Regions from separate parts of the Streptomyces sp. NPDC019531 genome, predicted to be linked through region 3. Evidence: riboswitches for the same ligand, from Rfam matches in the RefSeq annotation. Region 3 holds a riboswitch; each other region holds the start of a gene.

What was found. A riboswitch is a leader RNA that binds a small molecule or an ion and turns the genes downstream of it on or off. The one in region 3 is predicted to bind thiamine pyrophosphate.
Region 1: another riboswitch for thiamine pyrophosphate. It lies ahead of thiC (phosphomethylpyrimidine synthase ThiC); the one in region 3 lies ahead of thiO (glycine oxidase ThiO).
Region 2: another riboswitch for thiamine pyrophosphate. It lies ahead of ACI2L1_RS04095 (thiamine ABC transporter substrate binding subunit); the one in region 3 lies ahead of thiO (glycine oxidase ThiO).

The regions. Positions count from the first base shown of each region.
Region 1 covers NZ_JBJDQL010000003.1:338,669-341,936, reverse strand. Annotated here, with positions in the region: gene thiC (phosphomethylpyrimidine synthase ThiC) at 1-1,754, opposite strand, end outside; TPP riboswitch at 1,747-1,936, opposite strand; gene ACI2L1_RS05845 (YibE/F family protein) at 2,008-3,268, shown strand, end outside.
Region 2 covers NZ_JBJDQL010000002.1:425,915-429,182, reverse strand. Annotated here, with positions in the region: gene ACI2L1_RS04100 (ABC transporter permease) at 1-212, opposite strand, end outside; gene ACI2L1_RS04095 (thiamine ABC transporter substrate binding subunit) at 257-1,327, opposite strand; TPP riboswitch at 1,324-1,431, opposite strand; gene rlmN (23S rRNA (adenine(2503)-C(2))-methyltransferase RlmN) at 1,455-2,561, opposite strand; gene ACI2L1_RS04085 (phosphatidate cytidylyltransferase) at 2,717-3,268, opposite strand, start outside.
Region 3 covers NZ_JBJDQL010000016.1:138,022-141,289, reverse strand. Annotated here, with positions in the region: gene ACI2L1_RS20705 (thiazole synthase) at 1-346, opposite strand, end outside; gene thiS (sulfur carrier protein ThiS) at 350-550, opposite strand; gene thiO (glycine oxidase ThiO) at 547-1,704, opposite strand; TPP riboswitch at 1,702-1,813, opposite strand; gene ACI2L1_RS20690 (hypothetical protein) at 1,866-2,216, shown strand; gene ACI2L1_RS20685 (NAD(P)/FAD-dependent oxidoreductase) at 2,249-3,268, shown strand, end outside.

The DNA.
Region 1 (3,268 bases), on a different contig from region 3:
GACTTCTGCAGCATCCCCTCAGCGACCTCCTCAGCCGTCGCCCCCGCAGCCGCCGTACCGCCGAACTGCTTTGTGATGCTTTGGCTAATCTTCATCGAGCAGAACTTCGGGCCGCACATGGAGCAGAAGTGGGCCGTCTTGGCCGGTTCGGCCGGGAGGGTCTCGTCGTGGAACTCACGGGCCGTGTCCGGGTCCAGGGCGAGGTTGAACTGGTCCTCCCACCGGAACTCGAAGCGGGCGTCGGAGAGGGCGTCGTCCCATTCCTGGGCGCCTGGGTGTCCCTTGGCGAGGTCGGCCGCGTGGGCCGCGATCTTATAGGTGATGACACCGGTCTTGACGTCGTCCCGGTTGGGCAGGCCCAGGTGCTCCTTGGGCGTGACGTAGCAGAGCATCGCGGTGCCCCACCAGGCGATCATCGCGGCGCCGATACCTGAGGTGATGTGGTCGTAGGCCGGCGCGATGTCGGTGGTCAGCGGGCCGAGCGTATAGAAGGGAGCTTCCTCACAGATCTCCTGCTGAAGCTCGATGTTCTCCTTGATCTTGTGCATCGGGACATGTCCCGGGCCCTCGATCATGGTCTGTACGTTGAAACGCTTCGCGATCGTGTTGAGTTCCCCGAGCGTGCGCAACTCCGCGAACTGCGCCTCGTCGTTGGCGTCCGCGATCGAACCGGGCCTGAGGCCGTCACCCAGCGAGTACGTGACGTCATAGGCGGCGAGGATCTCGCAGAGCTCCTCGAAGTTCTCGTAGAGGAACGACTCCTTGTGGTGTGCGAGGCACCAGGCCGCCATGATCGAGCCACCGCGCGAGACGATGCCCGTCTTGCGGTTGGCCGTCAGCGGTACGTACGGCAGCCGGACGCCCGCGTGGACCGTCATGTAGTCGACGCCCTGCTCGGCCTGCTCGATGACCGTGTCCTTGTAGATCTCCCAGGTCAGTTCCTCGGCGCGGCCGTCGACCTTCTCCAGCGCCTGGTAGAGCGGCACCGTGCCGATGGGGACGGGGGAGTTGCGCAGCACCCACTCGCGGGTGGTGTGGATGTTGCGGCCGGTGGACAGGTCCATGACCGTGTCGGCGCCCCAGCGGGTCGCCCAGGTCATCTTCTCGACCTCCTCCTCGATTGAGGAGGTGACCGCGGAGTTGCCGATGTTGGCGTTGACCTTCACCAGGAACCGCTTACCGATGATCATCGGCTCGATCTCCGGGTGGTTGACGTTCGCCGGGAGCACCGCACGGCCCGCAGCGATCTCCTCCCGGACCACCTCGGGTTCGACGCTCTCCCGGATGGCGACGTACTCCATCTCCGGTGTGATCTCACCGCGGCGGGCGTAAGCGAGCTGTGTGACCGCGTTGCCGTCGCGGCTGCGGCGCGGCTGGCGTGGCCGCCCCGGGAACACCGCGTCGAGGTTGCGCAGGCCACCGCGTGGTGAGGTGTGCTTGATCCCGTCGTCCTCGGGGCGCGAGGGACGGCCCGCGTACTCCTCGGTGTCGCCGCGGGCGATGATCCAGTTCTCCCGCAGCGGCACAAGGCCCCGGCGGACGTCCGTCTCGGTGAACGGATCGGTGTACGGGCCCGACGTGTCGTACAGCGTGACCGACTGCCCGTTGGTGAGGTGCACCTGGCGGACCGGCACCCGGAGATCGGGGCGCGAGCCCTCTGGGCCCGTCACGTACCCCTTGTGCCAGCCGATGGACGTCCCGGCCTCCTCGTCGATCTGCTCGGAGGCAGGCGTGCGCGCGTCCTTGATGGTCATGAGACCTACTCCCTACGCCGGCATTACCCGGTAACAGGTTCGGCGGTCGACGCAGCGGTTTCCGTCTGCCGACGTTTCGTGGGGAACGTCACTCACTTGACGTGATGTTCCACGTGAAACATCGCTGGGACGGAGGTCAGCGCCCTCTCAGCCCGGTGCTCCGAGCTCCCGCGTGTACAAAGTTGCCACCACGCTAGCGTCAATTCGGGCGCGGTGAACAGAGGGCCCCTGTCGTTCTTGCGATGATCGGTCGGTGACCACGACGCATCAGCCTCCGTACCCGCCCCCCGAGCCTCCGCGCCGTCCGGGCCCCGGAAACGGCCCCCGGCTTGGGCCCGGCAGTGGCTCCCCCAGTGGCCCCAGGGGTGGCGGCGCCGACGGCTGGCACGAGCACGAGCACAGCGGTGGGCACGGTTACGGCCACGAGCAGGACGCTGGTGGCGGTGGCTATGGCAGCGGTGACGACGGTGACGACAGCCGTCACGGCGGTCGTGGTGGAGGCGATGACAGCCACGGGCACGGACCCGGCGACGGGCCCGTGCATGCGAGCGGTCCCGGGTCCGGCGGCGGCGGTGGACCCGGCCACTCGCACGGTCACAGCCATAACCACGGCCCGGCGGCGCCCGTCTCCAAGCACCTGCGCAAGGTCATCGCGGCGATCCTGATCCCCTTCGGTGTGGCCGTCGTGGTGGGGCTCGCGGTGCTCTGGCCCGGTGGAGCTCCAGCACACGAACGGACCGGTGTCGGCTTCGACCGGCAGACCCAGCAGGCCACGGTCAGCAAGGTCGTGAGCGTCAGCTGCAAGTCGGTGAACGCCTCGGGGGAGACCCCGACCGGGGACACCTCCACCGCCGAGGGCTCCTCCGCCGAGCAGCAGGCGAACGGCACCTGCAAGAAGGCGACGATCCGGGTCGACACCGGCAAGGACAACGGCCGCACCTTCACGGAGATCGTCCAGCCGGACCAGTCGAGGCAGTTGCACGAGGGCGAGAAGGTCGTGGTCGCGTACGAGCCCTCCGCGCCCCGGGACTTGCAGTACTCGGTCACCGACGTGAATCGCAGGCTCCCGATGGGGCTGCTCGCCGGCATCTTCGCACTCGCCGTCGTGGTCGTCGGACGGCTGCGCGGAGTCATGGCGCTGGTCGCGCTGGCCATCAGCTTCATGGTGCTGAACTTCTTCATCCTGCCGGCGATCCTGCAGGGCTCGAACCCGCTGCTCGTGGCGGTGATCGGGGCGAGCGCCATCATGCTGATCGCCCTCTACCTGTGCCACGGTCTTTCGGCGAGAACCTCCGTGGCGGTCCTCGGCACGCTGATCTCCCTGGTGCTGATCGGCGTTCTCGGCTCGCAGTTCATCGGCTGGGCCGCGCTCACCGGCAACACGGACGACAACACCGGGCTCATCCATGGTCTGTATCCGTCGATCGACATGAGTGGTCTGCTGCTCGCCGGCGTCATCATCGGCTCGCTCGGTGTACTCGACGATGTGACGGTCACCCAGACCTCGGCGGTCT
Region 2 (3,268 bases), on a different contig from region 3:
TAGGCGCCGGGGAGCGCGACCAGGAGCGTGAGCGCGGTGGAGGCGAGCGCCTGCCAGGTGGTGAACCACAGGACGTGACGGATGTCGGGCTGGGTGAGGACATCGGCGATGCGCCCGAGCTGCCAGGTCCCGTCGACTTCGAGTCCCCGTGCGACGATGGCGGCCACGGGCCAGGCGAAGAAGACGGCGAAGAACGCGACGGGCACGGCCATGAGCCCGAGCCGCGCCGCCCCGTGGTGGAAAGGCTTGCGGGGCCTTACTTCAGTACGAGTGAGGTCCACGACTTGACCCAGTCGTCACGGTTGTCGGCGATCTTCGCCGGGTCCATGGTCTCGGGATCCTTGGCCTGCGGACCGTACTTCGTGAACTCGGCCGGCACCTGGGCGCCCTCGACGACCGGGTACACGAACATGTTGAGCGGCATGTCCTGCTGGAACTCCTTGGTGAGCAGGAAGTCCAGGAACGCCTTGCCGCCCTTGGTGTTCCCGGCGTTGCTGAGCAGCCCGGCGTACTCGATCTGCCGGAAGCAGGTGCCCTCGGCGACCCCGGTGGGAGCGGTCGTCGGCTTCGGGTCGGCGTAGATCACCTCGGCGGGCGGCGAGGAGGCGTACGACACGACGAGCGGCCGGTCGGCCTTCGCCTTCTTGCCCCCCGCGGAACCGGAGAACTCCTCGTTGTAGGCCTGCTCCCAGCCGTCGACGACCTTGACGCCGTTGGCCCTGAGCTTCTTCCAGTAGCCCTGCCAGCCGTCGTCGCCGTACTTCGCGGCACTCCCGAGGAGGAAACCGAGGCCCGGCGAGGAGGTGGAGGCGTTCTCGGTGACGAGGAGGTTCTTGTAGGCGGGCTTGATCAGATCGTCGTACGACGTCGGCGGCTGGAGCTTGTGCTCGGTGAACCAGGCCTTGTCGTAGTTGACGCAGATGTCGCCGGTGTCGACGGGCGTGACCTTGTTCCCGTCGACCCGGTACCCGGCCTTGATCCGATCGGCGCCCTTCGCCTCGTACGACTGGAAGAGTCCGTTGTCGAGCGCGCGGGAGAGCAGGGTGTTGTCGACGCCGAAGAAGACGTCGCCCTGCGGATTGTCCTTGGTGAGGATGGCCTTGTTGACGGCCTGCCCGGCGTCGCCGTCCTCCAGGACCTTGACCTGGTAGCCGGACTTCTTCTCGAAGTCGGCGAGAACGCTCTTGGAGACGGCCCACGAGTCGTGGCTGACGAGCGTGACGGTCTTGGAGCCGGAGCCCTCCGAGTCGGACGAGGACGACCCGCACGCGGACAGCGTGACCAGGCCGAGGCCGACGACGGCAGCAAGAAACTTCTTGTTGTTCACGGTGATGACCGAACTTCCTACCCAGAATGACCTGGGCGAGGTTCAGAGGGTCTGCGGCTCGATTGCCGCACTCTCAGCGCTGTGGCGCTCCCCTGTCGGATATGAAGGTGTACGTACGAGCTAAAGATTACCGCTCGGTGGCCGCCAGCTGACCACAGGCCCCGTCGATCTCCTGCCCACGGGTGTCCCGGACGGTCACCGGCACACCATGGGCGGCGATGGCCTCGACGAACGCCTTCTCGTCCTCGGGCCGGGAGGCGGTCCACTTCGACCCGGGCGTCGGGTTCAGCGGGATCAGATTCACATGCACGGGCTTGCCCCTGAGCAGACGACCGAGCCGGTCACCCCGCCACGCCTGGTCATTGATGTCCCGGATCAGCGCGTACTCGATGGACAGCCGACGCCCGCTCTTCTCGACGTACTCGAACCCGGCATCCAGCACCTCGCGCACCTTCCACCGCGTGTTCACGGGGACGAGGGTGTCGCGGAGCTCGTCGTCGGGGGCGTGCAGGGAGATCGCGAGCCGGCACTTGAACCCTTCGTCGGCGAACCGATGAATGGCGGGCACGAGGCCCACGGTCGACACGGTGATTCCCCGCTGCGACAGCCCCACCCCGTCAGGCGCGGGATCGGTGAGCGCGCGAATCGCCGTGGCGACCCGCTTGTAGTTGGCGAGCGGCTCGCCCATCCCCATGAAGACGATGTTGGAGAGCCGCGCGGGGCCACCGGGCACCTCTCCGTCCCTCAGCGCCCGCATCCCGTCGACGATCTGGTGGACGATCTCGGCAGTGGACAGATTCCTGTCCAGCCCCGCCTGCCCGGTCGCACAGAAGGGACAGTTCATCCCGCACCCGGCCTGCGAGCTGATGCACATGGTCACCCGGTCCGGGTACCGCATCAGCACCGACTCCACGAGCGTCCCGTCGAACAACCGCCACAGCGTCTTGCGCGTGGTCCCCTGGTCGGTCGACAGATGCCGTACGACGGTCATCAGCTCGGGAAGCAGCGCCTCCTGGAGCTTGCCGCGCGCACCGGCGGGGATGTCGGTCCACTCCGCCGGGTCGTGCGCGTACCGCGCGAAGTAGTGCTGCGAGAGCTGCTTGGCACGAAACGGCTTCTCCCCGATCCCGGCCACGACCTCCTTGCGCTCGGCAGGAGTGAGATCGGCAAGGTGCCGCGGCGGCTTCTTGGCTCCGCGGGGGGCGACGAAAGTGAGTTCTCCGGGCTTAGGCATAGCCGTACCAGTGTCGCAGATCATTCGGGGACCAGGTCCAGAAGATCCATGGGCCCGGTGGCCGCGGCCATCGGGCCCACGACCACGAAGAAGACCCCCGCCCTGGACAGGACGGGGGCCGAAACGGCCGTACAGGAAAGGCCGTACGAGCGAGGTCAGCCGGACCCCACGAACAGCACCAGCAGCAGCCACACCACCGGAGCCGTCGGCAGAAGGGAGTCCAGGCGGTCCATGATTCCGCCGTGGCCCGGCAGCAGTGTGCCCATGTCCTTGATGCCGAGGTCCCGCTTGATCATCGACTCGCCGAGGTCGCCCAGCGTCGCGCTGCCCGCGACCGCGAGGCCCAGGAGCAGGCCCTGCCACCACGTGCCGTCGTCGATCAGGAACTCCATGCACAGCGCGCCCGCCACCATCGCGAACGCCACCGCTCCGGCCAGGCCCTCACGGGTCTTGCCGGGGCTGATGCGCGGTGCGAGCTTGTGGGTGCCGAAGCGCCAGCCGACGGCGTACGCGCCGGTGTCACTGACCACGGTCAGCAGGAGGAACATGAGGACCCGGGCCGCCCCGTCCTCCGCCGTCAGCATCATGGCGACGAACGTGGCCAGGAACGGAACGTAGAACGCGGCGAAGACGCCCGCCGTGACGTCCTTGAGGTAGCCCTCGGGCGGTTCCGTCATCCGCCAGACCAGGACCGCGAGCGCCGTGAG
Region 3 (3,268 bases):
GGAGCTCTATGGGGTCCGGCAGCAGCGTGCGCTCGTCGGCGATGACCTCCAGCTTGACCACCTCGGTAGCGAGCGCCTCACGCGCGAGGCGGGCCGTCAGGACGGCCTCCCCGGCGGTGAAGCAGCCGGCCGTGTTCGGCAGGACCTGGATGCCGAGCCTGGCGAGGACGGACAGCACCGAACCGTGCACCGAGGGGTCCACGCGCCGCATCGCGACCGTCGTCAGCTCGGTACCGGAGGCGATCAGCGCCCGCTCCAGCACGTCCAGGCTGGGCGCCCCGCCGGTGCCCATGATCAGCCGGGACGAGAACGTCGTACCGCCGAGGACAAAGGGATCGTCGGCCATGGGTCAGCCTCCTTGGACGGCGGTGAGGACTTCTACGCGGTCTCCCTCGGCGAGGGCGGTCGCCTGCCATCGCGCGCGCGGGACGACGGTCTCGTTGAGCGCGGCGGCGACCCCGGAGGGCGCCGGGGTCAGCGCCCGCACGACGGTGTCGAGGGCCGTTCCGGGAGCGAACTCCCGCGACTCCCCGTTGACGGAGATGTTCATGCCGGCTGCTCCACGCGCTGAAGGAAACGCTTCGGGGTGAACGGGCGGGCCACCTGCGGGAGTTCACCGGTGGTCAGGACGTGCGCCATGACGTCCCCGGTGACCGGTGTCAGCAGTACGCCGTTGCGGTAGTGACCGGTGGCCAGCAGGAGGCCCGGCAGTTCCGTCGGGCCGAGCAGCGGGGCGTTGTCAGGGGAGCCCGGGCGCAGTCCCGCGCGGGTCTCCGTGAGCGGCAGCTCGGTGATCCCGGGGACCAGCTCGTGTGCGTCCCGCAGCAGCTCGTACACCCCGCCCGCGGTGACCGTCGTGTCCCAGCCCAGCTCCTCGCTGGTCGCGCCGATCACGAGCTCGCCGTTTTCCCGCGGCACCAGATAGACCTGGCTGCCGCGTACGACGGCCCGCACGGTGCGGCTCAGGAAGGGCGCGTGGCGCTGAGGCACCGTCAGACGCAGCACCTGCCCCTTCACGGGCCGTACGGGCGGCAGGAGGGCCTCCGGGACCCCTTCCAGACGGCCGCTGAGGCTCCCGGCGGCGAGCACCACGTGGTCCGCGCTCAGCTCGTCGCCGTCCGTCGTGGTGACCCCGGCGGCCCGGTCCCGTACGAGACGCAGGCGCTCGGCCCACACGCGGTTGAAGGCCACGCCCGTCTGCTCGCACGCGGCCAGCAACGCGCGCGTGAGTCGCCGCGGATCGATCTGGTGGTCGCCGTCCACCCGCAGCCCGCCGCGCACCCCCGGCGCGAGCATCGGCTCCAGGCGCCGGCACTCCCGGCCGGACAGCCACTCCGACTCCAGCCCCGACTGCCGCTGCAGCGCGTGCAGTTCGCGCAGATGGGCGCGGTCGTCGGCATCCAGGGCGACGGCGAGCGTGCCGCAGCGGCGGTAGCCGAGGTCATGGCCGGTCAGGTCGGTGAGCTCGGCCGCGAAGTCCGGGTAGCGCCGGGCCGAGGCGAGATTCAGACCGAGCAGGGTCTGCTCGCCGTAGTGCAGTTCGGTGACCGCGGCCAGCATCCCGGCGGCCACCTGGGCGGCTCCGCCGCCCGGTTCCGGGTCCACGACGGCCGTGGTGAGACCGCGCTGTGCGGCCCGCCAGGCCGTGACCAGGCCGATGATGCCGCCCCCTACGACGAGGACGTCTGACGTACGTGAGGACATGGGCGTCCAGCCCCTCCCTTCGCCGGCATGACCCGGATCAGGTTCGTACGGTCGGAGGCCGCCAGCCTCCCTCTCAGCCCGGTGCGTCCGGGCTCCCGCGAGTGCTCTACGTTGGCCACCCTAGCCCTTCGTTCCGCGCCTCTGTAAGGGAGCCTTCCGTCATGCCCCCCTCGCTCGACGGCCTCGTCCTCGCCCCGGTGGCCGACCAGGCCCCAGGTCAGGTGGGTACACGGACCCGGTTCACGTACCACCAGGAGGACGGGCAGATCTGGGCCGAGTACGCGGGCGGCGACGTCGTACGCGGACATCTGGTCGGCACGCGCGCGGGGGACCGTCTCGACTTCCGGTACGTGCAGCTCAAGGGCGACGGCACGACGTCCTCAGGGCATTGTGTCGCGACGGTCGTGGAGCTGGCGGACGGCCGGGTGCGGCTTGAGGAAACATGGGAGTGGGAGTCGCAGCCCGGCAGTGGGACAAGCGTTGTGGAGCAGGTCACGCCGCACGACTCCTGACTGACTGATTGTCAGTTGACTATGGTGATCAAATGAGCGAGCAGACGCGGGCACAGCGGCGGGTGGTCGTGGTCGGCGCGGGCATGGCGGGCGTGCAGACCGCGGTCGCCCTGCGCGAACAGGGCTTCAAGGGCACCGTGACCGTGATCGGCGCGGAGCCCCATCAGCCGTACGACCGGCCGCCGCTGTCCAAGGCGGTCCTGCTCGGGAAGGCCGAGGGCTCCGCCTTCGACGTGGACTTCGAGGCCCTCGGTATCGAACTGCTGCTCGGCCGTGAGGTGCTGCGCGTACGCCCCGAAGCGCACGAGCTGGACACCGGGGCCGGGCCCTTCCCGTACGAGGTCCTGGTCCTCGCCACCGGGGCCGAACCGATCCGGCTGCCCGGCACCGAGGGTGTGCCCGGCGTGCATCTGCTGCGCACCCTGGACGACGCCGAGCAGCTGCGCCCCGTGCTCGCCCGCCGGCACGACATCGTGGTCGTCGGCGCGGGCTGGATCGGTGCCGAGTTCGCCACCGCCGCGCGCGAGGCGGGTTGTGCGGTGACGGTCGTGGAAGCCGCCGACCGGCCGCTCGCCGGCGCGCTGCCCGCCGAGGTGGCCGCCCCGATGGCCTCCTGGTACGCCGACGCCGGCGCCGTGCTGCGCACCCACGCGCGCGTGGCACGCGTCGAGCCCGGAGCGGTCGTCCTCGACGACGGCTCCCGGGTGGCCGCGGGCGCCGTCGTGGTCGGCATCGGCGCACGGCCCGCCACGGCGTGGCTCGCCGGTTCGGGCATCGAGCTCGGGGCGCATGGTGAGGTCGTCGCCGACGACCGCCTGCGCACCTCCGTGCCGGACGTCTACGCGGTCGGCGACTGCGCCTCCTTCCCCTCGGGGAGATACGGCGAGCGCCTGCTGGTCCACCACTGGGACAACGCCCTCCAGGGCCCGCGCACGGTGGCCGCCGACATCCTGGGCGAGACTCCCTCGGTCTACGACCCGGTCCCGTACTTCTGGTCCGAGCAGTTCGGCCGCTTCGTCCAGTACGCAGGCCACCACGCGTCCGCCGACACG